Regions from separate parts of the Lysinibacillus sp. NPDC096418 genome, predicted to be linked through region 2. Evidence: riboswitches for the same ligand, from Rfam matches in the RefSeq annotation. Region 2 holds a riboswitch; the other holds the start of a gene.
What was found. A riboswitch is a leader RNA that binds a small molecule or an ion and turns the genes downstream of it on or off. The one in region 2 is predicted to bind cobalamin.

Region 1 (15,095 bases), on a different contig from region 2:
CTGGCTCCTCATGATGGTGGTGATGGTCGTGATCGTGGTGGTCATGATCATGGTCGTGATGATGGTGATGATGGTGATGATGTGCGTGACCATGCACCTCTGCGTAAGCTCGGTAATTTTCTAAATCCTGCATGCCTGTAGAAGTACCATTCACTGCTTGGTCAATACGCTCTAATAGGACATTTTGTAAACGCTCATGATAGCCGAAATAATTAGCTATCTGAATATCACACGCTGGATATTTTTCGTTGAACTGCTGACGCATATCATGCATGCGTTCCATTAAGATGCCAGTAAATAAAAAGTACGGCAACATAACGATTTTCTTGGCACCTAGTTTCACACAACGCTCGATCCCTTCTTCCACTCGAGGATCTGTCACGCCCATAAAGGCACTTTCAACATACTGCACAGGCAGCCTCTCCCAAAGTAAACGTGTGATTTTATAAAAATCGCCATTCGCATAAGGATCACTACCGCCACGTGCAATAAGTAATATCGCTGTATCTTCATGTTTTGCTTCAGCGTCAAAACCAGTTTCTGCTAAACGGTCTTGTAAAATTGAGAAAATCTCTTCGTGAATACCAATCGTTTGGCCATACGTAAAGTGAACATTTGGATAATGCTCACGTGCATGCTCAATTTCTGCTGGAATATGCAATTTCGAATGCCCTGCATGTAGCAAAATAATTGGAATAACATGTACTTCTGTTGCGCCCTTTTTCACGCAATTCGTAATTCCCTGCTCAATATTTGGTGAAGCAAATTCTAAAAAGCACGTCTCCACTAAAAAATCCTTATCAATTCTCGGTGTCATTTGTTCTATAAATGAACGTACCTCATCATTTCCTGCTGCTAAACGGCTACCATGGCCGACAAATAAAATTGCTTTCATCTTTGCTCTCCTCACTAGTCGCCGCACGGAGCTGGCTCTACTTCTATTTTTGAAGACATATCTTGATAGTTAAAATGTAAAATCTTTTTCACACGTTTGAAATATTTAAACAACCGCTCATTTGGATGTGCATTTGCTTTATATTCATCAATAATATTCGTAATTAGTGGTATGAGTTGTTCAGGTTCTAAGCCCTCTACAACCGGTTGTGCCGCATGGGCTGTACGCCCTACTGGCTTTGCCCCAATAAAGACATCAAATTTACTTTTTCGATAAACAATGCCGATATCATCAAACACTGCACGATAACATGCCATGCCACAGCCATTAAATCCAATGTTCAGTGTTTTCGGTAATGCTAAACCACCTAATTTTCCTTGAATTTCTTCGGCATAAGGGATTGAATCTGCCTTTTCGCCATAACAGAAATCACAAGCTTTTAGTGACAGCACATCCCCAATCGGTGCAAGTAAGAAACCTACACTACGAAGCTTGTCTGTAATTACAGACGGCTCTGATGTTGGGATTTTCAAATGGATTTGATGGTCTGGTGTGTACTCCATTGAACCCTCTTCTCCAACTACCTCAGCTAACATCATCATTTGTGCAGGCGTGAAAAATTTATTAGCTACCCCTGGACTTACTGCAAGCTCAAAAATCGACTCTATTTTTTGGTGGACTAGTTTTGGCGTTACGTTAACCGCACTAGTCCCCTTCACCATTGCTAGAGCAGCTGTTGCCATCTCAAGCGTTGTTTTTTTTTTCACTGGAGGGGCTGCTGTTATTGGCGTCACTCGCCCCGCATTTGGATCTGCAGCAAAATCAGTACGCGCTGCACCTGTTTCTTGATTCATCGCCCATGGTTCAGCTTCTTCTTTTAAGCGCTGATGTGGACGTAATGGTTGTTTCTCTTCACCAAGCGTATATTTACGTTGGTAGCCCCTTGGTGTAATCATTTTATTGTCATAGAAGAACGTTGAAGAGTTCCCAATAATAACCGTTGTCAGCATTCCAATATCATGATTAAGCATTTCTGATAAGGTTGTCATCGTCACTTCCTGACGGTCTCGGTAGGCACTTTTTACAAGTCCAACCGGTGTATCTGGCGAACGATACTCTAGTAAAATACGCTGTGCTTCAACAATTTGGCGCGTACGTCTTCCACTTTTCGGGTTGTAAAGTGCGATAACAAAATCCGCCAATGCTGCTGCTTCAACACGTTTTGCAATTAAATTCCACGGTGTTAAATGGTCACTTAAGCTAATTGTGCATGAGTCGTGCATTATCGGAGCGCCTAGTAAACTCGCACAAGAGTTAATAGCGGAAATACCAGGTACGATCTCCACTTCGATACCTGTCGCCTCTGTCCAACCAAGTTCGATTAGCACTTCATAAACAAGCCCTGCCATTCCGTATACACCGGAGTCACCACTAGAAATGACCGACACAATATTTCCGGCTTCTGCCTGACGAACTGCTTCTTGCGCACGGGATACTTCTTCAGTCATGCCCGTACTAACAATTGATTTCGCACTAACTAAATCTTCAATCAATTCTACATATGTTTTATAGCCGATGATAAATTCACTTTGTTGCAGTGCCTCAACTGCACGCGTTGTAATATGTTTGAAATCGCCAGGGCCAAAGCCAACAACGAAAATTTTCCCTTTTTGCACGGTCCAATTACCCCTCTTTCACTTTTTCAATCCCTTTAATAGCCGTCGTTTGTGCTGTTCGTCGTAATGAACCTTCATTAAGTGTAAATACATGCTCACTATGTAAAGATTCATGATGTAAATCTTGCACAAGCGCTCTTGCATGCTCAGTCGTTGGCACACGGTACCAATTCCCTTGCGGATATGCAATAACTACACATGCATCCTTACATCTCCCATTACAACGTGTTCTAGTCGTATGTATTTCTTTATCAAGGGCAAGTGTCTGAATTTCATCACGAATCACCTGCGTAATATCTTCGCCATCTTTTTTCATGCAACTGCTGCCATTGCATATAAAAAGATGTGTTTTCATGCCTTCTAAATTCCAAGTTGTCAAAGTAATTCTCCCCTCATTACTTTTAAGAAAAAGAAAAAACCTTCACTCATAACGAAGAGTAAAGGTTTATTGAAGCCAAATGAACACAGATATATATATAGATACCCGCCCTCGCTTCAACTTCTCCCTCCGAAAAGTTTGCGTGCCATCAATTAAGCAGGTTTCCTGACTTAAGCTTCATTTTACTTTCGCACCTTCCCAAGTTTGCACCAGTGGCATTTGCGATTTCATCAGCTATTACAGTAGCGGGGGCTGTACCGGATTTGCACCGATTTCCCTATTATCTCGAACAGTTTCGAGCACTTAATAGATTTATTTATATTAATTTTCTAGTTTTTTAAAATATAATGAAAAACTGTTTCTATCATAGCTCATAATTATTAAATTTCAAGACTTCTTTTTTAAATTTTTTGCAATCTCCATTAAATTTCTACAAATATTTCCTGCAATAACACCTAACTTCGCTTTAATATATCAGAATTTTCTACACTTAAATTACTGAAAATAAAAATTTTTCCAAAAAGAGATAGATTATTTTCATTGAGCCGTGTTACACTGTGTCGTGAAAACTCACAACAATAACATTTTTTGGTGTAAGGTGCTTGCATCTTGCTTAAAAGGGAAGCCGGTTCAAGTCCGGCGCGGTCCCGCCACTGTACTAGGGAGTTTTATAGATACGTCACTGTCCAACGGATGGGAAGACCTATAAAATGATGAACTAAAGCCAGGAGACCTGCCAAAAAATACGTGACAAGTTTCAACCTACGCGGATAGGTGTGCGGCTTAGCAAATCGTTTTTTCATTTGCTTTTTTCTGCTATGCACTTTTCCAAAAAGGAGAAGTGCTTTTTTATTGCACACACTAAAAGGTCATCATCAAAAATATGAGTTGGCATTTGTTTAAAGAGCATAACACTACTAGAATGCTTTTGATTGTAGTGGAGGCTGGGCGACTCCTGGGGGATTAGCGTCCTAGATGTGACCCAGGAGCGAGGCTTGTAGGGGAACAAAGGCTAAAAACGTCACATCCTGTGACCAACATCCTGTTGCCCCGACGCGGCTTATCGGGCGCCCCCCGGAAAGCGCCCAGGCGGAACGGAAATCAAACCCAAATTTTGGTGATGAATCTAAAAAACAAAAGGAGGAAGAATGTTGAAATTTTCATTTTGGAAGCTTAGTTATTTCTTATTAGCATTTATCATGGTGCCAGATCGTGCATTTGCTATGCACATTATGGAAGGATTTTTGCCACTTGAATGGGCAATTTTCTGGTGGGTTGTATCCATTCCATTTATTATTTTAGGATTACGTTCTATTCGCAAAACGATAGATGAGAATCCGGAAACTAAAATGATGTTGGGGCTTTCAGGTGCCTTTGCATTTGTCTTGTCAGCTCTAAAAATCCCTTCAGTAACAGGCAGTTGTTCGCATCCAACAGGTGTTGGCCTTGGTACCGTTTTGTTCGGACCATTAGCGATGAGCGTAATCGGTACAATCGTATTATTATTCCAATCTTTACTTTTAGCCCATGGTGGGTTAACAACATTAGGGGCAAACGTCTTCTCAATGGCAGTTGTCGGACCATTTATCGTCTATTTTGTCTTTAAAGGGGCACAACAAATTGGCTTTTCATTCTCACTAGCAGTATTTTTTGCAGCAATGCTTGGTGATTTAGGTACATATGTCGTGACATCTGTTCAACTTGCACTTGCATTCCCATCTGAAGTTGGTGGTTTTATGGCTTCATTCACGAAGTTCTCTGGGATCTTCGCCTTAACACAAATTCCACTTGCAATTAGCGAAGGGATTTTAACGGTGATTGTCATGAACTTCTTAAAAAAATACAATGTCAGCGAATTAAAAGCATTACGTGTATTCTCTACAAAGGAGGCACATTAAGATGAAAAAGAATTTACTGTTACTAGCCATTGTCGTGCTACTTGCCATCATTCCCCTCTTAGTACAAAAAGGCGCTGAATTCGGTGGTGCTGATGGAGAGGCCGAAGAAGCAATTGGTGAGATTAACGCAGAGTATGAGCCATGGTTTGAAAGTATTTGGGAGCCACCAAGTGGTGAAATTGAGAGTTTATTATTTGTGCTACAAGCTGCAATCGGTGCTGGTTTTATCGGCTATTTCATCGGTTTCATGCGTGGCAAACATAAAGAAGGTTAACAACAATGCTACTCATTGACAAATATGCTTACATGAATAATTTAGCGTCCGTCCATCCACTAGAAAAGATGACGTTTTCACTTGGATTACTACTACTGTCGCTTATATTTCGAGATGAACATATTTCACTCATTACATTTATTGTAATGAGTGCTTTTATCATTTTTGGCGCAAAAATCCCTTTTACGTATTATCTAAAACTTCTACTACTTCCAGGATTTTTTCTACTCACGAGTCTAGTGACAATTTTGGTTTCGTTTGCCCCTACTTCAAGTGTTTTACCTTCACATATCTGGAATCTCCAACTGGGTGCATGGACAATCTTTATCGGTACATTAAGTATTTCGATGGCACAGGAGCTATTTTTCATTGTACTTGGTAGTATTAGCTGCCTTTATTTTTTAATTTTAACAACATCAGTACAGTCGATTTGTTACGTGCTACGACTGTGGCGTCTACCCGTGTTATTTGTAGAACTAGTGGAGCTAACGTATCGCTTTATTTTCATTTTCTTAGAAAGTATGCAAAAAATTCACCTTGCCCAACAAGCAAGACTCGGCTACCATTCGCCTATGCAGTGGCTGCGCTCTGCATCAATGCTAATTGCGGCATTATTTTCGGAAATGTTCCAGCGTAGTCGTGAATTAAATAATGCGATGCAGGCACGTGGGGGTGAACCTGTTTACTGGCAGGAAACTGCTGCTTATAACAAGAAAAACTGGCTTGGCATTGCTGGCATTGCCATATTATTCGTCATCTATGGAGGGGGTATCATATGAGCGAACTTTACTTTGATCTCAAGCATTTATCCTATGCCTATGCAGACGGTACACATGCATTGACGAACATTACATTACAAATTCCTAAGGGGAAGAAAATCGCAATTCTAGGTCATAATGGCGCTGGAAAATCGACATTATTTCAGCATTTAAACGGAATTTTACAACCAACATCGGGCAGTATTTCATTTTGTGGTGAAAAACTACGCTATAACCGAAAAGCGTTAAAACTATTGCGTCAACAAGTCGGAATCGTGTTCCAAGATGCCGACAATCAACTTTTTTCTGGTACGGTCAAGCAAGACATCGCCTTCGGTCCACTCAATCTCGGTTGGTCCCCGGAAATAATTGAAGAAAATATTGCTTGGGCCGTCGCACAAACAGAGGTTGAAGACTTACTCGAAAAGCCCATTCACTTCTTAAGTGTCGGGCAGAAAAAACGCGTTGCAATGGCTGGTGTCCTTGCGATGGAGCCTGCTGTTTTACTGCTAGATGAGCCAACTGCAGGATTAGACAATTATTATGCCGCACAAGTATTACAATACTTAGCTAAATTAGAGAACGGCGAACGTACATTTTTACTCGCCACCCATGACATTCAGCTTGCTTATGAATGGGCAGACATTATCCTAGTTATGGAACAAGGTCAAATCATTTATACCGGTGATCCAGTTGCACTTTTCCATCAAGAAGATGTGCTAGAAAGAGCCCATTTGGAACGACCATGGGTATTTGAAATGGCTATCACATTACAAAACAAAAAGCTATTTGACAAAAACATTCCACTCCCCCGTTCTAAACAGGACTTGCAACAGTTAATTGCTCAGCTTTAAGCGCATGAACAAATGCGCTTAAGCGCTCGTTACATTCGACAGCTGCTTGCGATCCTGAAGTAAAAGTATGCGTTCCACCACTTTTGCCTTAGGGAGCAGACCGCGACTTCGAGGATGTAGCGCTTTAACCTAGACGACAACTATGCCCTAGATTATCCACAGGCAAAAAATTCACAATTCCCTTAACATTCAAAAGCATCTCTCCCCCCAGGGTCGAGATGCTTCTTCTTAATCAAAATATTTTACGTAATTACAATACTCATCCTGCTTCATACCTAACTTCTCATATAATCCACGAGCATTCACGTTATCAGGTGCTGTTTGTAGCGTCACATATCGGGCATGCTGCTGTTGACTATACTGGAATACCATCTCAGTTAAATCCTTCCCAGCGCCTAATCCCCTCGCATCCTCTGTAACATACAAATCATTTAATATAAATGCACGCTGCAAAGCTAATGATGAAAAGGTTGGGTATAGCTGTGTGAAACCAATCGCTTTACCTTCATGAACTGCTAAAAAAATAATAGATTCATTTAACGCGAGACGTAATTGTAAAAACGCCTTCCCGCTGCTGACATCCGATTTATTACCATAAAACTGACGATATTCGTCAAAAAGTATAGCTACATCATCTAATTCACTCATTGTTGCACGCACTATTTCCATCTTAATCCTCCCTCGTCTACGCAAGATTATCTAGTAATGTTGACTTAGCCATATTATATCTCAATTGGTAAGTAACGGGAAATGACAATTCAATAATCTATCATTCCTACTTATGTGCGCTAAGGGAGTATTCAATTAAATATCATCTACTTTAATGCTTCTTCATCTAGAAAACTAGCAATCTTTTTAACAATAAATCTCCAGTTCAATTCGGATCTCGCAAACTTTTGTAAAGCACCACATGTGTCGGCAAGCAATTCTTCTTGTGTTGCAGCTTTTTTTAATTCTAACCCAATATTTTCCCAATCATATGTTGGATGAATTTTTCCAAAACGTTGATTTTGTGTAATGTCCGAAGCACCATCAACGTTGGTAGATATGATGTAACACCCATTTTTAGCCGCTTCAGCAAATACATGTGCATAGCATTCTACGGTGGATGTGAGGCAAAATATTTTTGCTTGCCTATACTCTTGCTCTAACAAATGCTTATCGTAAATAGGTCCTAAAATGATGACCTGGGCAGCGAACGGATTTCCTTCAAGAATTTCTTGTAAATCCCGTCTAAAAACATCTGACATAGGACCAACTAAGCGAAACTCCCAATCTGTAAGCTCAGCAGCTAAAAATGCTTTGACCGCTAGCTTAATTTGTTTTTCAGGCGCATCTAATCGACCAACTGTAAGTATTCTGTTTTTTTTCTCCTCAAAGGATACTGGCCCAGTTGAGAAGAATTCATAAAAGCCATTTGGAATCAGCTTGACATCTAAATTCAATACACGATTAATCTCAGTTTGTATTGGTTCGCATTCAGAAGTGACTAAATCACAAAGCTGAATCAGCTCTTCAAAATAAGCATACGTCAATAGTCGACCCAACCAAAACCTATTCACATCTAACTTCATATAAATTTTTCCGTTCGGGTTATATTGCTTATATGTCTTCAGCATTGATAAATAGGATGGATAAGGACCAATGGTAAAGACTATATCAATATCTTGTGCATGTTGCATTAAATACGTATTCATATTCGCCTCAAAACCGCCTTCAAAAGGTATGTATTGAAAGTTCACTGAAGGAAATGTTTGATGGAGTACGGATTCATTCAAATCCGTTGTCACTATAGTCACATCATAATTCAAGTATTCACCAAGTAAAATCGGTACTAGACAAAGATCCTTGAAAATATGTGCTTCAGAAAGTCGATAGGATTCAACACTACAAATAAAGGCTATATTTTTTGACATAATATCCCCCTAATAAAAAAAGTTATAAATAGAATATGTTTATGCTGAGGATACCGTGAACAATTTAAGCGAGTTCAGCTGTCTTGGCAATAATGATTCTCTTTTCGAATGCAACTATTTTGAAAGGATACTGCTGCTTTTTCTTTGCCAATCGTGGGTGTAATTATAAAATCCCTAAAAGAATAATAGCCTATAGATTACATCCGTATATGCATATTATATTGGAAAGCATCTTCACGTTTATTCGAGAATAGTTTTGACCAAAGCCGGTTTCATAAAGATAGAATTGAGGGTTGCAAATGAAGATTAGTTTTTTAACACCTGCTTACAATAGTGGCGATTGGATCGTGACAATGCTTAATAGCATTCCAAAAGAATATGCCTATGAAATTATCGTCTGTGACGATGATTCAACTGATGCTACGGTAGCTATATTAAGAGACTACCAAAGATATTTTCCGGTCTTAAAGATACTAGAAAACGGTACCAATATAGGTGCGAGTGCTTCCTATAACCGATGTATTGCAGAAGCAACTGGTGATTATATAGCCATTATTGATAGCGACGATTATTACTTACCTGCGATAAGAGATGTCTTGGCACAAGTAGATGGAACATATGACATCTATTATTACAATATGTACGCGAAAGCGGGATACTCATTTATCAAAGATGAATCAAATAGTTATTCATTACCGGGACAATTTAAAATCATTCGTAGAAGTTTTATCGGAGATGCAGTATTCACTGAAAGAAAAGATATTGCTGGAGATTGGGATTTTAATCGCATGCTTATGGAAAAAAAACCTTCATGCAAATACACTGGAATATTAGCATATTGGTATAACTTCCCGAGAGAAAATTCTGAATCCGATTTACATCAAAGAGGGCTTAAGTAACGCCCACATATCTAGGAGGTGCGACATTACAACACAATGTTTAAAGACAAAATATTACTGATAACAGGTGGTACAGGTTCATTTGGAAATGCAGTATTAGAACGATTTTTAACAACTGAGATTAAGGAAATCCGGATTTTCTCTCGTGATGAAAAAAAACAAGATGATATGCGCATTTTATACCAAAATAATAAAATTAAGTTTTTCATTGGCGATGTTCGCGATATTCAAAGCATCCATAATGCCATGTATAATGTGGATTTTGTCTTCCATGCTGCAGCACTTAAGCAAGTTCCCTCCTGCGAGTTTTTCCCACTTGAAGCTGTTAAAACAAATGTGCTAGGTACAGATAATGTATTAACTGCGGCGATAAACGCAGGTGTGAAAAAAGTAATTTGCCTCTCCACAGATAAAGCTGCCTACCCTGTCAACGCAATGGGCATTTCAAAAGCAATGATGGAGAAAACGTTCATTGCCAAGTCCAGAATGCTCACTTCCAACCAAACACTCATATGCGGTACAAGATATGGCAACGTTATGGCATCACGTGGCTCCGTCATCCCCCTCTTCATCGAACAAATAAAAGCAGGTAAACCATTAACCGTTACAGATCCAAAAATGACACGATTTATGATGAGCCTCGATGAAGCTGTCGAATTAGTTTTATACGCCTTCTCAAATGCGGAAAATGGAGACATCATGGTCCAAAAATCACCAGCTGCACATATCGCTGATTTAGCGCAAGCCCTACTCGAATTATTTAATGTCCAAAATAAAGTGAACATTATTGGCACACGCCATGGGGAAAAAATTTATGAGGTTCTACTAACAAAGGAAGAAGCAGCAAAGGCAATCGATATGGGCAATTTTTATAAAATCCCTGCCGATAATCGAGATTTAAATTATAGTAAATACCTTGAAGTAGGCTCTCCTAAAATTACACTAACAGATGAATATAACTCCAATAATACAAAAATACTTTCTATAGAAGAAATAAAAGAAAAATTATTAAAACTGCCATACATTCAAGAAGAATTACATAAATGGAAGGGAGGAAAACCATGAAATTTCTAATTCTTGGCGCAACAGGAATGGCCGGTCACACGATTACCCACTACTTACGTGAAAATGGGCATAACGTCACTACCTATTCGAGAACTCACTTACCTTTTGGCAAAAGTAGTACTGGTGATATTACGGATCCTTCTTTTTTACGGTGGATTTTACTCAACAATTTTGATGCCATCATCAATTGTATCGGTGTTTTAAATGAGGCTTGTGATAAAAAACCTGATAAAGCCGTTTTTCTTAATAGCTATTTGCCACACGCAATTGTCAATATAATAAAAGATACAGATACAAAGCTTATTCATCTAAGTACTGACTGCGTTTTCTCAGGAAAAGCAGCGCCCTATAGTGAAAAAAGCAAACATGATGGCGAAAGTTTTTATGATCGCACGAAAAGTTTAGGAGAAATTAATAGTGACAGGCACTTAACATTCAGAAATTCGATTATTGGTCCTGATATGAAGGAAAGTGGCATTGGCTTATTTAATTGGTTCATGAAGAAGCAAGGTACGATTAACGGATATACAGGTGCAATGTGGAATGGTGTAACGACGTTAACATTAGCAAAGGCAATAGAAAAAGCAGCAACAGAGAACCTCTCTGGTATCTACCATCTCGTCAATCCTTCGAGTATCAATAAGTTTGATTTACTCCAATTATTCAATAAATATCTAAAAGAAAATAAAACTACGATTTTACCCTCTCATACAGTAAATGTAGATAAAACCTTACTTAATACCCGAAAAGATTTTTCATTTACCGTACCAAGTTATGAAGAAATGATACTTGAGATGAGAGATTGGATTTACTCGCATAAAAACTTATATCCACATTATTTTAAATGAACGACCTACAGCGTGAATCCGTCAAAAAAGCCTTGCTGAACATTTTAGTTCAATAAGGCTTTTTTTATTGGGTTGTTATTTCAGCTCAATTAAAACTACAACGGTTTTATAGGCACACATAGCTCGCAATAATGATTTTCAACCATATCAATCGTGTATCTTTCAATAATTGGTTTATTGTCAATTTGATAGCCGCTGTTTTGTAACATCGGAAAAATTTCAGCCCATGCTTTTTTAATATCTTCCGCTGTATGTTTGACTTTGCAAATAACATATTCCCCCCCAGCTAGTTCACCTTCACAAATCGAATCTTCCAGTTGATAATCGTTAGAGATAACAATACACGCATCATAGCGACAGTTTTCAGGGAGTGTCGTTTCCGGATGATCTTGTGGAATTCCGAATATTATTGCCGATTTAGTAAACAAATCTTCCTCCGTGGCCCATTGTTTCAATTTTTCCATTACTTGAATGTTTGCAGGACCATATGGACCAACTTGTCGTACATAGGCAATGCGATATTTTGGTAGTATTTCAACCTTAATATTCATTTTTCATTTTCCTTTCTATCGTAATTTCTCTTACAATTCGAATGTTAGCATGTTATAAAAATATATTCATATACCTTTTTAAAATTCTAATAAATATTTTCTTTAAATTTTGGCTCTGTTAAAATTTAATGTTGATTTTTAAATAGTAATTAGGGGAACCTTCATTTGTTGAGGTTCCCCTTCTATAGAAATGGCTGCTCCGATAGTCAAAAAGAGCTGACTATTGTCAACTCTTTTGTTTGTTCGTTTGTACGCTTTTCCAATATGTGTTTGGTCCATTACTCTTTAAAGTTGCGTTTTTCGGGACTTGTTTAATTATAAGGAGAAGATTAAGTAAATCAACTGATGATGCCATAGCGTTTAGTATTATTAAGAACTTTAATGTCGGTGTTAATAGCCCAAATGAACTTAAGATAAGTGGCAAAATTATTGAGATAATAATAAAAGGAGCAATTGTAATGAAGATATATCTTGGTTTTGAAATCTCTTCTTCCGTTACCACAAAGCCCCCGAACAGCGTAATACCTATGTACGTTTTTTCTGATTTGGTGAAATTCGGAATAAAAATTAAATGAAGTAACTCGTGGAGTATTAAAAGTAAAATTACCCCAAAAACACTACTCAAGTTAATTGTTATTGATATTGCATCAGGATTTAGTCCAAACTCGCTCAACGAAATACTAGAAAAGATATTTATTACCCCAATAGTGAAAATTGCTGCGACAATCATTAAAGGGATTGATAACAAAATAGCACTTGTAATATTTTTGGGTTCTTTCATTGGAATCCAATTATTTTTAATTAATTCCGAATGTAAATGTGGGTTACATTTGGGTAATTTTCTTAGTATTTTCATAAAACTCACTCCATTTATACCTTAATTCAAAAAATGCACTACTCACCAAATAGGAAAGCGAGTAGCCCGAAGCGGAAATTCACCTTTTCTAGCACTAGTATTGGATAAAATTAGTTAATCAACATTCCTGATACATTTAGTTAAAGTTTATCACCCTTTTTAGCTTTATATAATTATGGATAATCAATTATTTATTATAGAGATTTAAGGTTCATCATCAAAAGTCAGGATTAATAGAAACTATGTTATTTCAATAGAATTTAGTTTACTTCTATCTGTATTGTATTGGTATCAATGTTTAATCGTTCTTTTAGTTCATCTGTAATGTTAAAGGAGAATCGCTCTCCTGCTTTCATATCCGTTGTTGATATCCCTGACCAGTAACAACAGTTCCATCAGTCATCAATGGTGTCCAATTTGTCGTATCAAAATTTAATATTTGGTCAATATAGTTCTCACTAATCCTCCCCCTCTCTATCCATTCAGATGGTAAAAAATCATACCCTCTAACTCTTTCTGAGAGTAAAATTTTCACATCACCCGTAGGAATTGTTACTTGTCCACTTTTCGGAATAAAATATCCATTTACTGTTAAATCATATATGATCTGATTTTGGGAAAGTTCGAGCATTTCTTCTTCCGTAAAATCATCAATTATTTCTTTAATAACTGCCGTAAAATATTGTTTTTCTTCATTTAAATATTCACTTTGAGCTTGTAACGATTCTATTTCACCTGTGAGTTCTGCAATTCTTTGCTGCTCTTTATTTGGTTCAATTTCAACTTCACCCATCGTACCTTGTGTTTCTGGTAAATCATCATCATTTTGACATCCTATTAAAATGCCACTAATTAATAGCCCCAATAATGCTATGATAAAAACTTTTCCTTTTAGAATACGATGCACTTTCACTTAACACTACCCCCTCCTTATCCCAATTTTAACATATGGAGAGAATAGCAAAAAACTTAAACGATCACCTACTAATGCTGGTGGCCGTTTAAGTTAACTAAAGAAGGAGCAATTATAAATATACATTCAATACCTCAGTTTTTTGACAAAAAATAACCATACAATTTGGATAAACATAATAATTACGAATAAAATTCCTACCATTATGAAAGTTATAGCTTTTATTTCAGGAGTTTGAGATATTCCAGCTCCATCAACTTCCCTTAAACCAATAAAAATTGCACCTAACGCAAACATTACTAACCAAAAAACATTTGCAAACCACCATAATTTCATTTTATTCCCCTCTTTCTTCGAAACACATCATATTAATATATGGAATGGGGTTTAAATTTAGATTCCTATTTCCTGCAATTTGGCCGTGACTTTTTTGATCCTGTCATCCATATCTGTACCGTGGAATTTCTGAAGTCGCATTTCGCTCACGATTTTCCCGTCGCACATAAACAAAATACGTTCAGTCCTTGCGGCAATCTTTGCATCGTGCGTGACAAGCATTACCGCAGTACCTTCCCTGTTAATATCAGTAAATATATCCATAATGTCCTGTGCAGATTTTGAGTTAAGTGCACCAGTCGGCTCATCACCAAAAATAATTTTAGGATTACTCATAAGTGCACGGCATATACCCGCACGCTGTAGCTGTCCTCCCGAAACTTGGGTAATATCACGTCTTTCAAGTCCCGCTATACCCACTTTCTTCATAAGTGTTTTTGCTTTTTCGTTAATTACCGTTACGTTTTTTCGATTGTCACGCATTGATGGAAGAATAATGTTATCGAGGATACTCAAATTTTTCAGCAAAGTTGGCTGCTGAAAAACAAATCCCATTTTTGTTCTGCGTAAATCGGCTAGTTCATTTTCTTTGAAAACTGATAAATCCTTACCGTCAAAATGTACCTTCCCACCGTCAACACCATCCATTCCGCTTAATGCAAACATTAGTGTCGATTTTCCTGAGCCAGAAGGTCCCATCACCGCAATGAACTCACCCTCGTTAATTTCAACAGATATTCCGTCTAGAACTTGAAGCTTTTCATTGCCTTCACCAAAAGACTTTACAATATTTTCACCGATAATGATTTTCTTCATAATCTACTCCTTAATATTCTCAGATATTTTTATTTGTCCCGCGCTAAATGTACCAATCATAGTAGGAAGCAGTACCGAGCATATCATCAGTAGTGGGCAAAACAGGTATGACGCAAGAGGATTAACCACAAATTTAAACGTCGACGCTCCAAATGAGGAAA
Region 2 (15,095 bases):
TCTGCAACGGCTGCTTCGGCTGCTTTTTGATGAGCTGTGTTTATTGTTGTTTGTATTGTCCAGCCACCTTCACTAATATCCATATTCTTCGATTTCAGAATTTCACTTGCTTCTTGCCATGCAACGTCTAGAAAATACGGAGCAATTGATTTTGCTGCTACCCACTTATCATTTTTTAGGACAATTGCTTCTTCTTTAGCGCGATTTTTTTCTGTTTCAGAAATAGCACCTTGTTCAGCCATAAGGTTTAAAATAACGTGCTGACGATTTGATGCTTTTTCAAGATTTACGATAGGTGAGTATAAGCTCGGTCCCTTTGGTATACCCGTGAGCATTGCCGCCTCCGCAAGTGTTAAATCGCTTGCAGATTTACTAAAATAGTAACGGCTTGCTGCCTCGACACCATACATACCGTGACCGTAGTATACAGTGTTTAAATAGCCTTCTAGTATTTCGTCCTTGTCATAAAAAACTTCTATTCTATAAGCATAAAGTGCTTCGTTTAATTTACGTGTCCAAGATTTTTCATGTGATAAATATAAGTTGCGGGCGTATTGTTGGGTAATTGTACTCGCCCCTTGAACTTTACTACCAGCCTTAATATCAACTAAAATAGCCCCTGCAATACGAGAAAAGTCAAAGCCACTATGTTTATAAAAATCTTTATCTTCAACAGCGACAACGGCTTTTGTTAAATATGGTGACATTTCATCAAGGTCAACCCAATAACGACGCTCACTTGTAAAGTGGTCGCCAATTTGATTTTCGCTTTGGTCTAAGAAAATAGACGCTTTTGGTACAGTTAATGGAGGCGCACCAGCCACTTGAACATATATACGTAGTGCTATAAAACCTACTACAATTGCAGATGCAAAGGCGACAAAAAGCGTAAGTGCTTTACGTGTACGTTTTACACGCTTTTGCTTACGTTGATAGCTTTTTCTTTTCATCCTTCTTCACCCCGTTTTCTCACAACTTGAATTCAGTATGTGTCTGAACATTCGTATTTAATCGAATTTATGCATAAAAACTATTGCACTTTGTTCAAAAACATCTATACTTTTTTTGTATCTATTGGAAATCGTTATTTGGTTTTGCGAGATTCTATTATTCGACAAAATCGTCGCAGTTGTAGATATTACACGATTTTTATACAGTATGCCAATATAGTATACGTGAAAGTAGGTAAGAAGGTTTCCTACTCTGCGACTATATTGTAATAGAAAATATATGAAGCTGATTTCGTTTGAGCTTTAATGGAGGACTAGAAATGAGATTTGATGAAGCTTACTCAGGAAATGTTTTTATAAAAAGCCATCCGACTTATGAGGATGCGCAAGCGGTTATTTACGGTATGCCAATGGATTGGACAGTGAGTTATCGTCCAGGTTCTCGTTTTGGGCCACAACGTATTCGCGAAGTATCGATTGGTTTAGAGGAATACAGTCCGTATTTAAATCGTGAATTAGATGAAGTAAAGTATTTTGATGCGGGGGACATTCCACTTCCATTTGGTAATGCCGGGCGCTCTTTAGATGAAATTGAAAAATTCATCGTGAAGCTTTTAGAGGACGGTAAAATTCCAGTTGGTATGGGCGGAGAGCATTTAGTGTCATGGCCTGTAATGAAAGCAGTATCAGCAAAGTATGACGATCTTGCCATTATCCATTTTGATGCACATACAGATTTACGTGTTGAATATGAAGGGGAGCCACTTTCTCATTCAACACCAATTCGAAAAATTGCAGAGCATATTGGACCTAAAAATGTGTACTCGTTCGGAATTCGCTCAGGAATGAAGGAAGAATTTGAATGGGCAAATGAAAACGGCATGCACATTTCAAAATTTGAAGTGCTAGAGCCTTTAAAAGAAGTATTACCAAAATTAGCTGGACGTAATGTGTACATAACGATTGATATTGATGTATTAGACCCAGCACATGCACCTGGTACAGGTACGGTGGATTGTGGAGGTATTACATCAAAAGAGTTATTAGCATCTATTCATGCAATTGCAGCGAGTAGCGTGAATGTAGTTGGCTTTGACCTAGTAGAGGTGGCACCGATTTACGATTCATCTGAAATGACTGCTAATACAGCGTCTAAATTACTACGAGAAATGATTTTGAGTTGGGTAAAATAAATAGTAGAGAGTGTTCCATTATGTTTTTCGATGGAGCACTTTTTTAGTAGGTCATGATAATCCTGTTCTATTTGAATGCATTGCTTTGTTTAGCGTTTACTTCCTTCTTGAAAAACGACACTCATTCATCCTATAATAAGAAGGTTATAGTAAAAGATATAGAAGGAGCAATCCATGATGGCGAACGATACAAAATCGCAGGTGAACATTAAGCTCATTTCTACGATTTGTCCGATTGATGGAGAGTCCGAAACATTAGAAATGTGGTTAAATGGGCATCTACTTGAAAAAGCAGGTAGTATGTATTTGAAATATGAAGAGGTGCAGGAGAATAAGACAATCCGCACAACGATGAAGCTTGGCGAAGAGCAAGCACTCATTATGCGCGCGGGGGCTGTCAAAATGCGCCTACCACTAAATATAGTTGAACAACAAATTGGGCATTATGAAAGTGAAATCGGTTCAATACCACTCGTTATTCACACGACAAAAATGACGTTTACGCGACACGGAGTAAGCGGAGATTTTTATGTACAATACGACTTACTGATGAGTGGGCAGTCCGTTGGCAATTATACATTAGATATTAAATTTACGGAGGTACAATGATGAACGCAGTAGAACAAGTACAACAAGCCATTAAAGCAGCGATTGCGCAGGCAGTAGAAAAAGCAGGCCTAGTCGAAGCGGGCACAGAGTTAAATATTCATCTTGAAACACCAAAAGATAAAACAAATGGTGACTATGCGACAAATATCGCTATGCAATTGACAAAATTAGCGAAGAAACCACCTCGTGCGATTGCAGAAGCTATTTTAGAAAACCTTGAAACAGCCGGTACAGATATCGAGAAGATTGACATTGCAGGACCTGGCTTCATGAACATTACTGTTCGTAAAGATTTCCTTGCAAATGTAGTAACAGCAGTTCTTGAGCAAGGTGCTGATTATGGTCATTCTACTGCAGGTGCTGGTGAAAAAGTACAAGTGGAGTTTGTATCTGCCAATCCAACGGGTGATCTTCACTTAGGTCATGCACGCGGAGCATCTGTAGGGGATTCATTATGTAACGTTTTAGATATGGCAGGCTATGCGGTATCTCGTGAATACTACATTAATGATGCAGGGAACCAAATTAATAACCTAGCATATTCTCTTGAAGCACGCTATAAGCAAGCTTTAGGAATGGATGCTGAAATGCCTGAAGATGGCTATCATGGTGCTGATATTATCAATATCGCTGGTAAATTAGCAGAAGAGCACGGCGATTCAATTTTAGCTAAATCTGATGAAGAACGTTTTGCATTCTTCCGTCAACACGGTCTAGCTTTAGAATTAGAAAAATTAAAAACAGACCTTGCAAACTTCCGTGTAAACTTTGACGTTTGGTATTCTGAAACTTCATTATACGAAAACGGTAAAATTGAAGTAGCACTAGATAAATTAAAAGCGAACGGTCACGTATTTGAAGAAGACGGAGCGACTTGGTTCCGTTCAACAACATTTGGTGATGACAAAGACCGCGTACTAATCAAAAACGACGGTTCATTCACGTACCTAACTCCTGATATTGCGTACCACGAAGATAAAATTGTACGTGGTTTCGATAAATTAATTAACATTTGGGGTGCTGACCACCACGGTTATATTCCACGTATGAAAGCGGCAATCCAAGCACTTGGCTATGACCGTGACACACTTGAAGTGGAAATCATCCAAATGGTGCAACTGTATAAAAACGGCGAGAAGTTCAAAATGAGTAAACGTACAGGTAACGCAGTGACTATGCGTGAACTTGTAGAAGAAGTAGGCCTAGATGCTGTACGTTACTTCTTTGTGAAAACAGCCGGCGATTCACACATGGACTTCGACTTAGACCTTGCAGTATCGCAATCAAATGAAAACCCAGTGTATTATGCACAATATGCACATGCACGTATTTCATCGATTTTACGTTCAGCTGGTGAGCAAGGATTTGCGGCTTCACCTGACAACTTAAATCTATTAACGGCGGAAAAAGAGATCGATCTTCTGAAAAAAGTGGGCGACTTCCCGAAAGTCGTAGCAGATGCTGCGAAACACCGCACACCGCACCGTATTGCAAACTACATTCAAGAAACTGCTGCAACATTCCATAGTTTCTATAATGCAGAAAAGGTACTAGATGCGTCGAACAAGGAGCTAACAGAAGCTCGTCTAGCTTTAATTACTGCAGTTCGCACAACAATTGCCAATGCATTACGTCTAATCGGCGTATCTGCACCAGAAAAAATGTAAGAACGAAACTATCAAACAGTTTCTGATGAAAAATCAGAAACTGTTTTTTTTTATGTGGATTTAAGATAGAGACGGATAGATTGGTTGAACTGACGGATAAAACACCTGGATGATATTGTAGATAATTTACTTAGTGTGCCTTTTTCACTCTTTAATTCAATTATTTTGTTGTGGTTAACGTTAACGTCAATGATATACTGATGAAAATTGTGAAGGGGTGGTGGCGTGAAAACAATTCAAGAGGTAGCAAAGCAATTTAAAGTTTCGACGCGTACAATTCGTTATTATGAAGAACTCGGATTACTTAACCCCAATCGTTCAAATGCAAACCAACGAACCTTTTCAAAGAAAGAAATGGCAAAGCTCAAGCTAATTTTCCGAGGTAAGCGTTATGGTTTTTCATTGGATGAGATAAAGGAGATGGTGCTGTTATTTGATTTTGATCGTACAGGTATTCAACAATTGGAACGCACTGTCGCATACGGAGAACAAAAAATGGACGAGATTGATGAAAAAATAGCCGAGCTTACGCAAATGAAAAACGAATTGCAACAATTGCATAGCATGTTTAGTGAGAAGTTAACTACTTTAAAGGGAGAGATGCTAGATGAATAGTTCAAATTTATTAGCCCGCAATGCCCGAAAGTATCCGATGAATGAGGCTATTATTTGTCATGGTAGAAGAGTTTCTTATTCCCAATTGGATGAACAAGTGACACGCTTTAGTCATGCTTTATTGAAGCAGGGGATTGAACCTGGTGATAAAGTGGTCATTTTTATGCCAAATGTCTTGGAGTTTGTCGTAAGTTATTTTTCAATTCAACGTATCGGGGCGATTGTTGTCCCTGTAAACGCAAAATTTACATTGTCTGAAGTACTATTTGTCACGCAGCATGCGGGGGCAAAAGCAATTATTGCTCATGAAGCTATTTTTTCATCAGTCGAAAGTATATTGACAGTACCAATCAAAATCAAAACAGGTCAAGTCCAGGATGGATGGCTTAGTTATGATGCACTTATTCAAGAGGCGTGTTCAGAAACAATTGATTGTCAATTGAATGAGGATGATGCTTCTACAATTTTATATACATCAGGTACGACAGGTAAGCCAAAGGGTGTGCTCTTTATTTATCGAAATATTTTAGCAGTGGCACAAATGATTGCGATTGAAATGGAAGTAAAACCGGAAAGTCGCATACTATTAATGATGCCGTTAACACATTCAGCACCATTGCATTTGTTTTTTATGGCGGGCATGTTAGTCGGATCAACAAATGTATTAACACCTACGTTTACACCTGACTTATTCATTGACATGATCGAGCAGGAAAAGACGACGCATTTCTTTGGTGCGCCAGTAGCGTACTTATTAACGGCCCAAATGCCAAGGTTGCAAACAGCTGATTTGACGTCGATGAAATGGTGGGTTTACGGTGGTGCGCCATTATCTCAAAAAGAAGTTCGTTTTATTCAAAATGCACTCCAAACAGATAACTTAACTTGTGTTTACGGCTTAACCGAGGCGGGGCCAAGTGGGGCAATACTGTTTGGGCAGGAGCATACGCAGAAAGCAGGGAGCATTGGTAATCGTGCCCCGTTTGGTACAGAGCTCAGAATTGTTAATGAGAATGGTGGAGATGTGCTAGTCGGTGAGATTGGTGAAATCGTATTGTATGGTGAAGGAAATATGATGGGCTATTACAAGGACGAAGAAGCGACAAAGGTTGCGTTTATAGACGGGTGGATACGCACTGGTGATTTAGCTCGTTTTGATGAAGACGGCTATATTTGGATTGTAGATCGTAAAAAGGACGTTATTATTTCAGGCGGGGTGAATATTTATCCGAAAGAAATTGAAGATTGTCTATTAAGCTATGAAGGTGTTTTTGAGGTAGCGGTTATCGGTGTGCCGCATCCACAGTGGGGAGAGACGGTGAAGGCTGTCTATGCTTCGAAGGTAGATGTTAATGAAGAGGTGCTTGTAGCTTACCTAGGGGAGCATTTAGCGAAACATAAAATTCCACGTATTTTTGAATGTGTGGAAGCACTTCCTCGAAATGCAGCGGGCAAAATTTTAAAACAGTCGTTGAAGGGACAAGAGGTGAGCTAGCATGAAAGTATTACAGCAGGAAGTAGCACGAACAACTAATTTTTTTACGAATGATGAGACATTGCATAAACTATTAGAAACGATGCTAGATGAAGAGTTTTTAACATATGCAAAGCGTGAATTAACGGATTTTGGTGAACTTTGTGCAGGTGATATTGATGTGCGAGCCAAGCATACAGATCGTGAGGGTGAGCCTCGTTTACAACGTTATGACCAGTATGGCGAAGAAGTGTCAGAGGTTTGGGTGAATGAGGGGTATAAAAAAACGATTGAAGAAACATACAATACAGGAATTGTTGGTTATGTGCATAAGGATATTCCGCAGCTAGGTAGAAAAGGGAATTATGTGTATAGCTTTGCACAAGGTTATTTGTTGTCACATGCAGAGCCTGGATTTTATTGTCCTGTAACATTAACGATGGCAACAGCTTATTTACTCGATCATTATGCGAATGATGAGGTGAAAGAACGATTTTTATCGCATGTATGTGCAACTGGTGATACAGAACTTTATGAGGGTGCGACGTTTTTAACGGAGCGGCAGGGAGGGTCTGATGTCGGTGCAAATGTGGTGAAAGCTGTGCAGGACGGTGGAAGTTATCGTTTATATGGCGAAAAGTATTTTGCTTCCAATGCTGGTATGTGTGGAGTAGCAATGGTATTAGCACGCATGGAAGATGCTCCAAAAGGATCGAAAGGTTTAACTTTATTTGCGGTACCTTGGCGTAGTGAGGATGGCGCAGTTAATCATTTACGCATTCGCCGTTTAAAGGATAAACTAGGCGTTAAAGCAGTACCATCAGGTGAGGTTGAGTTCGATGGAGCAATTGCTTATATAGTTGGCGAGCCGAATAAAGGTATTTATTATATGCTGGAGGCGCTAAATTTATCGCGTATTTGTAATGCAGTTGCGTCGATTGGGATTATGCGTCGAGGTTTTTTGGAAGCGAAGCATTATGTAACGAATCGCCATGCGTTTGGTCAGCCTTTAATACAATATCCAATGGTTCAGGATTCATTAGGGAAGTTTGCGGCGAAGTTACACGTAGAAGTTGCTACAGTGTTTGATTTGATTCAATTGTACGATACTGTGACAAGTGGCAAAGGATGCGAACAAGATGTGATCATGAATCGTTTGAATATTGCCATTATGAAAAAAGAAACCGCAGAGCAAGCGGTGCATTATGCAAGTGAAGCTATTGAGTTACATGGCGGGAATGGCTATATTGAGGATTTTGTTACACCTCGTTTATTGCGAGATGCTCAAGTGCTAACGGTTTGGGAAGGAACGGCGAATATTTTAGCGTTAGAGTTAATTCGTCTAGTAGATAAATTTAATGCGCATGAGGTGTTTATCAATACGATGTTGAAACGCCTAGAAAAGCTTGAAACGAATCAATTAGTTGAAATAGTTCATAGTCAACTTGAGAAACTGACTGTTCAATTGAACAAATTTAGTAAACTTGATGATGCAATGAAAACATTTGAAGCTAAACAAGTTGCACAAAAAATGGCGCATCTTTATGAAAGTGTAGTAGCGGTTGAATGGGCAGTAAGGTATGGCGGTAAGTATGAAAAGTTAGCAGATATCTATTTAGAGGATACCTGGGAGTTACGTGAATTGGGCGGGCCAATGAAAACTGTCCAATATTTTGCATATATTGTTTAGTGTATGGGGGCTCTGTTGTAGAGTCCCTATTTTTTTATCGTTGTATAATTCTATTTTCATGTATAATAAGAAAAGATTGAATAAAATGATAAAGGTTCTTTATCTGCCAAGGATAAAGTGAAAAGGGAAATCGGTGTAATTCCGGTGCGGTCCCGCCACTGTAAGTGTGAGTTTTTTCAACCGATGCCACTGAAAATTTTTCGGGAAGGCATGAAAAAGCGTTTGTAGCACGAGCCAGGAGACCTGCCTTTATAGATCAACACGTAACAGCCTACGAGGATAGGGTGGTGATTTTTTGCGACCGTAATATCGTGCAAGCATCGCCCCTCGTTGTTTTCTGATGAGGGCTTTTTTATGTTTTGTAAGGTGGATGTCGATAAATTTGAAAATGTGGGCGATCAATATTAAAGTCCATCGACAAACCACGGAAATAGGGCAATAAATGCATATTCTAGGAGGATTCAGTATTGGACAATTATAGGGAAATAGAATTGACCGCATATAATATGAAAGAAGCGACAACAAATGAGCAGACTAATGCACAATTGGATGGGGAATTCGAGTGAGTAAAACATTCTTTGCCTATATGCTGACGATTACACTCTTAATCGTCAGCATATGGTGTGGTGTATCAATAGGTTCAGCCAACATTCCATTAGAGGTGCTATGGAATAAGGCTGCAGATGAAACAGCAGCGAATATTCTATGGAAGATTCGTATGCCGCGTGTGGTTCTAGCAGGGCTTGTCGGTGCATCACTTGCGATTGCAGGGGCGGCATTCCAAGGGCTATTAAAAAATCCACTTGCTGATCCTTATACATTAGGGGTTTCTTCAGGCGCATCGGTGGGAGCAGTCATGACGCTATTTTTCGGACTTTCCATTCCAGTTGTGGGTATTTACACGTTACCGACGTTCAGTATGATTGGTGCGGTCGTTACGATGGTAGCTGTTATGAGCTTTGCAAGGCTTATCGATCGTTCGCTGAAAATGGAGACGCTTATTTTAACTGGGGTTATTTTTAGTTCGTTTCTAGGCTCACTAATTTCGTTAATGGTCGCGTTAACGGGTGAAGAATTACGCCAAATTATTGGCTGGTTGCTTGGATCTGTGTCCATGCGAGGCTGGCCGTATGTGCAAATGATTGCGCCGTTTGTTGTGATTGGCTCAGTTATGCTATGGACGCAAAGGCGAGAATTAAATGCGTTATTGTATGGTGAAGAGCGAGCAAAACATTTAGGTGTGAATGTGAAACGAAGTAAGTATCTAATATTAGCAGGTGGCTCAATGTTAACAGGTGCAGCTGTTGCGGTATCAGGTACAATCGGCTTTGTCGGACTCGTGGTTCCACACATGACGCGTATGATTTGGGGTTCAGATCATCGTCATTTATTACCTTTATCGTTTTTAAATGGTGCAACGTTACTAATTATTTGTGATTTAGTAGCACGTACTATTATTATGCCACGTGAGCTTCCAATTGGTGTCATTACCGCATTTATCGGAGCACCCGTCTTCTCATACATTTTCTATAAACAAAGAAGAAGTAAGGGGGTACGTGCATGATTAAGGTTGAACAGCTATCAGGAGGTTATGGTGGCGTACCCATTGTTAAAGATGTAAGTTTTACCGTTGAAAAGGGTAGAGTGCTTGGTATTTTAGGTCCCAATGGAAGTGGGAAATCGACTTTGCTAAAAGTGATGAGTGGTATTTTGCCTGCAGCTAGTGGCTCGATTTTATTAGATGGAAAAAATATAAAATCTTATAATGCACGTTCATTAGCGAAGAAAATGGCGGTACTGCCCCAACTTCATGCAAATGCTTTTTCGAATACGGTGCGTGAGGCAGTTTCACTTGGTAGATATCCACATCAAACTGGTTTTTTCTCGAGCTGGTCAGACAAAGATGAGCAAGCCGTACAACATGCAATGGTGCAAACGGGTGTAATGCGCTATGAGGATACGCCGATGGAATTTTTATCGGGTGGTGAACAGCAACGTGTTTTTGTGGCGCAAGCATTAGCCCAAACAGCAGAAGTTTTATTATTGGATGAGCCGACAAACCATTTAGATATTGCTCATCAACGACAAATTTTAGATATGGTACGTAAAGAAGCAGTTGAATGTGGATTAACAGTAGTTATGGTATTGCATGATATGAACTTGGCGTCACTGTACTGTGATGAGTTATTATTAATGGAGAACGGACAAATGCGAGCGATTGGTGCGCCACATGAAGTGTTAATTGCTTCGCAAATTGAGGAAGTCTACCATGCGAGAGTAACGACGTATGCACATCCGGAAATTCCAAAACCGCAAATTACGATGATGCCTGCAGCGACTAAGGATCAACATCGAGCAATTATTACGGATGATAATTTCTCAGTAGTAGACGGATTTATACAGATGAAGTCAGAGATTCCGCTTAAAACAGTATCTTCAGCTGTTCATAACCCGGGTATAGGTTGGTATGAGTGCTTTTTAAATCGGTCAGTGCCAGGTGATTACATTATTAATGATGTAAAGCAGGAAGTAGCTGAGTTTTTACAAAGGAAGCATTTTTCTTCAACGGGAACAGTAGTGATGCTGACAGCTGTTTCAACAAGTCTTGTCGCTTTGAACGAATATAAAACCGATTTTGGCAGTGTGTTTGTCATGGTGACTGCTGGTGTGGGCAACGCTGTAGACGTATCTCGTACACATGAACGACTTGATCAGCCGTACGTTGGAACAATTAACACATGGGTTATTATTAATGGTTGTCTATCAGAAGAAGCATTTTTCCAAGCAATGATGACTGCCAACGAAGCGAAGACAAAGGCATTGCAATCGGAAGATATTCGTGATAATCGAACGAATACCATTGCGACAGGTACTGCAACTGATAGTCTGCTCATAGCAGCAACACAAAACGGGGAAGAAATGATTTATGGTGGCCCAATAACAGCAGTCGGCAAAATTATTGGTAAAGGCGTTTTTGAAACGACAGTGCAAGCCATTCAAAACTATAAAACAAAAGCTTAGGAGATGAGAAGGATGAAACTTTACACGAAAACAGGCGATAAGGGGAAAACGAGCATTATTGGTGGTCGCGTAGATAAAGATAACTTGCGCGTTGAAACATACGGAACAATTGATGAGCTAAATTCCTTTATCGGCAAAGCGATGAGCGAGTTAGATCGTGAATTATTTAAAGATATTTTAGGTGATTTAGAAACGATTCAGCATGAGCTTTTCGATGGTGGTGGTGATTTAGCGAATGTGATGAAAGAGCGTCATTATAAATTGACGGAAGCGCCGATTGAAGCAATGGAGGCTCGTATTGATGTGCTAACGGAAGAAGCACCACCGTTAGAACGTTTCATTTTACCAGGAGGCGCACCAGCAGCAGCTACTTTACACATTGCACGTACTGTAGCGCGTCGAGCAGAGCGCCAAATGGTAACGCTAATGAAAGAGATTGAAGATGTACCAGCGGTTGTGCAGAAATATTTAAACCGTTTATCTGATTATTTATTTGCTGCAGCACGTGTAGTCAATGCACGTTTAAAAGTTTCAGATGTAGAGTATGTTCGAAGTGCAAAGGTCTTTAAATAAATTAAAAAACTACCCTAAAAAATTAAAATTTTTTAAGGGTAGTTTTTTATAGCTGAAATGTATAATAATAAATTATCAGAAAAATTTATATTTTTATGTTGACTGAATGCTCATTCATTATTAGAATGTGAATATAATGGTAAAATGCCATACATTTACGTATGAACTAGCAAATTTACTACAAAGTGGGGTTCATAAGATTCTAAAGGGGGGACTAAATATGAGTCCATTATTAATTGCAAACATTGTGTTGACAGTTGTTGTTGTATTATATGCAGCTGGATTATTCATCTACTTGTTGAAAACACGATACAAGTATGTACAACTAGGGAAAAAGGTTGAATTCGATGAAAGTATTAGTGAGCGAATTCGTTATTTAATGGTCAATGTCCTTGGTCAAAATAAACTACTAAAAGATGCGAAAAGTGGTTTAATCCATGTGATGTTTTTCTACGGCTTCTTGATGGTGCAATTAGGTGCTATTGATTTGATTTGGAAGGGCTTAGCGCCTGAGTCACATTTACCACTTGGTGTTTTCTATGGAGTGTTCACATTTACACAAGAGCTAGTGGTGTTAATGATTTTAATCGCTGTAGTGTGGGCGTTTTATCGCCGTTATGTAGAGAAGCTTGTTCGTTTAAAACGTGGTTGGAAAAATGGCCTTGTGTTGATTTTCATTGGGGGATTAATGGTTTCAACATTATTTGCAAATGGTATGGGCTTAATCTGGCATGGCGAGGGCTTAACGTATACAGAGCCTGTAGCATCAGGCATTGCAGCCATCTTTGGTTTCTTACCTGAATCTGTAGCAGCAGGTGTGTTTTACGCTATGTGGTGGGCGCATTTACTTATCTTATTAACGTTCTTAGTATATGTACCACAATCAAAGCATTTCCATTTAATCACAAGTATGCTTAACGTCTACATGAACCGATTAGATCGTGTTGGAACATTAACACCGATCGACTTCGAGGCGCTAGAAGAAGCGGGCGAAAATGCAGAAAGCGAAGATGATATCCCATCAATTGGTGTTGGTCGTATTCAGGACTTTACACAAAAGCAAATGCTTGATTTATATTCCTGTGTAGAATGTGGTCGCTGTACGAATATGTGTCCAGCAACAGGAACAGGGAAAATGCTATCACCGATGGACTTAATCGTGAAATTACGTGACCATCTGACATTCACAGGTGCAGTTGTAACAAGACAAAAACCGTGGGTGCCATATCAAATGTTCACAAATACAAAGGGTAATCAGCTTGCAATGGCAGCAGGTGCTGAAGGCGCAGTGATTGAAGATATTTACAGCCCATCATTAATCGGTGATGTAATTACAGAAGAAGAGATTTGGGCATGTACTACTTGCCGTAACTGTGAAGATCAGTGTCCAGTAATGAATGAGCATGTTGATAAAATTATTGACCTTCGTCGTTACTTAACGATGACTGAAGGAAAAGTAAACCCGGATGCACAGCGTGCGATGACAAACATCGAACGACAAGGAAATCCATGGGGCTTGAATCGTAAAGAAAAAGAAAATTGGCGTGATCTTGATCCAACAATTAATATTCCAACAGTGAAAGAGCTAAAAAAATCAGGCGAAGAAATGGAATACCTACTATGGGTAGGTTCGATGGGTGCGTTTGATAACCGTTCACAAAAAATTACGCTTGCGTTTTGCCGATTATTAAATGAAGCTGGCGTGAAATTCGCAATTTTAGGTAACAAAGAGAAGAACTCAGGAGATACACCACGTCGTCTTGGAAATGAGTTCTTATTCCAGGAGCTTGCAACAGCGAATATCGATGAGTTTGAGAAAAATGATGTGAAGAAAATCGTCACAATTGACCCACATGCCTATAATATTTTCAAAAACGAATACCAAGACTTCGGTTGGAAAGGTGAAGTATATCATCATACGGAAGTTTTAAATAAACTGATTGAAGAAAATCGTTTAGTAATGAATTATGAGGTTGATGAAACAATTGTCTTCCATGATTCTTGTTACTTAGGCCGTTACAATGATGTGTACGATGCACCGCGTGAAATTTTACGAGGTATTCCGGGTGTGAAGCTTGTTGAAATGGAACGAAACCGCGAATCAGCAATGTGCTGCGGTGCTGGTGGTGGTTTAATGTGGATGGAAGAGCATGTTGGAAACCGCATTAACGTTGCACGTACAGAGCAAGCACTAGAAACAAATGCATCGGTAATTTCTTCAGGTTGTCCATATTGCTTGACGATGCTTGAAGATGGTACAAAGGCAAAAGAGGTGGAAGATACAGTTAGCACGTTCGATGTAGCAGAATTATTAGAGCGTTCAGTGTTTGGTGAAAAAGTGAAAGCCGTTGAGGAAGTGCCAGAAGAGGAGTCAATCCAAGAGGTTGTTGCGTCTGTTGAAGGTGCTGAAAAGAACTGAAAAGTCGATTTAAACGAAGGAATTTAATAGTTATTGGAGTAATATTATTATTTTCTGAAAAATTTAAATTGCATAACAAAAAGATATTTTGTAAAATATAACTAAGTAGAAATGGGAGTTTATTCAATGACTCCCATTTTTCATTGAAAACTGTTGAGCGAGCGTTCAGTCGTTAGGGATTTTCGTCGAATGCTTGTCGACAAGTGTAAAACAAAAGGGGTGTTTTACTTGAATAGAGCAGTGATTTTAGCGGGGGCACGAACAGCCTTTGGAAAATTTAATGGGAGCCTAAGTTCGTTAAGTGCTAGCGATCTTGGAGCAGTTGCTGTTAAAGGAGCGCTTGAAAAAGCAAGAGTTACTCCAGAATCAGTTGATGAAGTGATTTTAGGCTCAGTATTGCAGGCTGGTCAGGGACAAATTCCATCAAGACAGGCGGCTATTAAAGCAGGTTTACCGGTGGATATAAAGACTGAAACGATTAACAAAGTTTGTGCTTCTGGTATGCGTGCTGTAACACTAGCAGATCAATTAATTCGTTTAGGGGACGAGGAAGTAATTGTTGCGGGTGGTATGGAGTCTATGTCCAATGCACCTTATTATTTATTAAATGGTCGCACTGGCTTACGAATGGGCGATACAAAAATGATTGACGGTATGATTTATGACGGTTTATCTTGTGCTTTTGATGCTGTAAGACCACATATGGGGAGCTACGGTAACTCGACTGCCAAGGAATTCTCATTAAGTCGTGAAGAGCAAGATGCTTGGTCTGCGAGAAGTCATGAGCGAGCATTAGCGGCGATTGAAAAAGGCTATTTTGCAGAGGAAATTGTACCGGTGGAGATACCTCAACGAAAAGGTGAACCACTTCTTATTGAAATAGA

Region 1: it holds a riboswitch for cobalamin, as region 2 does, so the genes downstream of both, ACIQZG_RS14190 ((2Fe-2S) ferredoxin domain-containing protein) here and ACIQZG_RS21085 (FecCD family ABC transporter permease) in region 2, are expected to answer to the same signal.

Annotation. Positions count from the first base shown of each region.
Region 1 covers NZ_JBIWEY010000018.1:39,915-55,009, forward strand. Annotated here, with positions in the region: gene ACIQZG_RS14180 (sirohydrochlorin chelatase) at 1-895, opposite strand, end outside; gene cobJ (precorrin-3B C(17)-methyltransferase) at 910-2,571, opposite strand; gene ACIQZG_RS14190 ((2Fe-2S) ferredoxin domain-containing protein) at 2,579-2,950, opposite strand; cobalamin riboswitch at 3,089-3,272, opposite strand; cobalamin riboswitch at 3,523-3,705, shown strand; gene ACIQZG_RS14195 (energy-coupling factor ABC transporter permease) at 4,099-4,848, shown strand; gene ACIQZG_RS14200 (energy-coupling factor ABC transporter substrate-binding protein) at 4,850-5,122, shown strand; gene cbiQ (cobalt ECF transporter T component CbiQ) at 5,128-5,901, shown strand; gene ACIQZG_RS14210 (energy-coupling factor ABC transporter ATP-binding protein) at 5,898-6,734, shown strand; gene ACIQZG_RS14215 (GNAT family N-acetyltransferase) at 6,963-7,403, opposite strand; gene ACIQZG_RS14220 (glycosyltransferase family 4 protein) at 7,550-8,650, opposite strand; gene ACIQZG_RS14225 (glycosyltransferase family 2 protein) at 8,950-9,549, shown strand; gene ACIQZG_RS14230 (polysaccharide biosynthesis protein) at 9,586-10,614, shown strand; gene ACIQZG_RS14235 (SDR family oxidoreductase) at 10,611-11,462, shown strand; gene ACIQZG_RS14240 (AraC family transcriptional regulator) at 11,558-12,013, opposite strand; gene ACIQZG_RS14245 (DUF3267 domain-containing protein) at 12,240-12,869, opposite strand; gene ACIQZG_RS14250 (hypothetical protein) at 13,222-13,782, opposite strand; gene ACIQZG_RS14255 (DUF3923 family protein) at 13,909-14,118, opposite strand; gene ACIQZG_RS14260 (ABC transporter ATP-binding protein) at 14,176-14,934, opposite strand; gene ACIQZG_RS14265 (ABC transporter permease) at 14,938-15,095, opposite strand, start outside.
Region 2 covers NZ_JBIWEY010000040.1:11,243-26,337, reverse strand. Annotated here, with positions in the region: gene ACIQZG_RS21120 (transglycosylase domain-containing protein) at 1-950, opposite strand, end outside; gene speB (agmatinase) at 1,271-2,143, shown strand; gene ACIQZG_RS21110 (YwiB family protein) at 2,321-2,752, shown strand; gene argS (arginine--tRNA ligase) at 2,752-4,419, shown strand; gene ACIQZG_RS21100 (MerR family transcriptional regulator) at 4,645-5,034, shown strand; gene ACIQZG_RS21095 (class I adenylate-forming enzyme family protein) at 5,027-6,529, shown strand; gene ACIQZG_RS21090 (acyl-CoA dehydrogenase family protein) at 6,531-8,198, shown strand; cobalamin riboswitch at 8,274-8,463, shown strand; gene ACIQZG_RS21085 (FecCD family ABC transporter permease) at 8,785-9,762, shown strand; gene ACIQZG_RS21080 (adenosylcobinamide amidohydrolase) at 9,759-11,219, shown strand; gene ACIQZG_RS21075 (cob(I)yrinic acid a,c-diamide adenosyltransferase) at 11,232-11,792, shown strand; gene ACIQZG_RS21070 (heterodisulfide reductase-related iron-sulfur binding cluster) at 12,013-14,211, shown strand; gene ACIQZG_RS21065 (acetyl-CoA C-acetyltransferase) at 14,440-15,095, shown strand, end outside.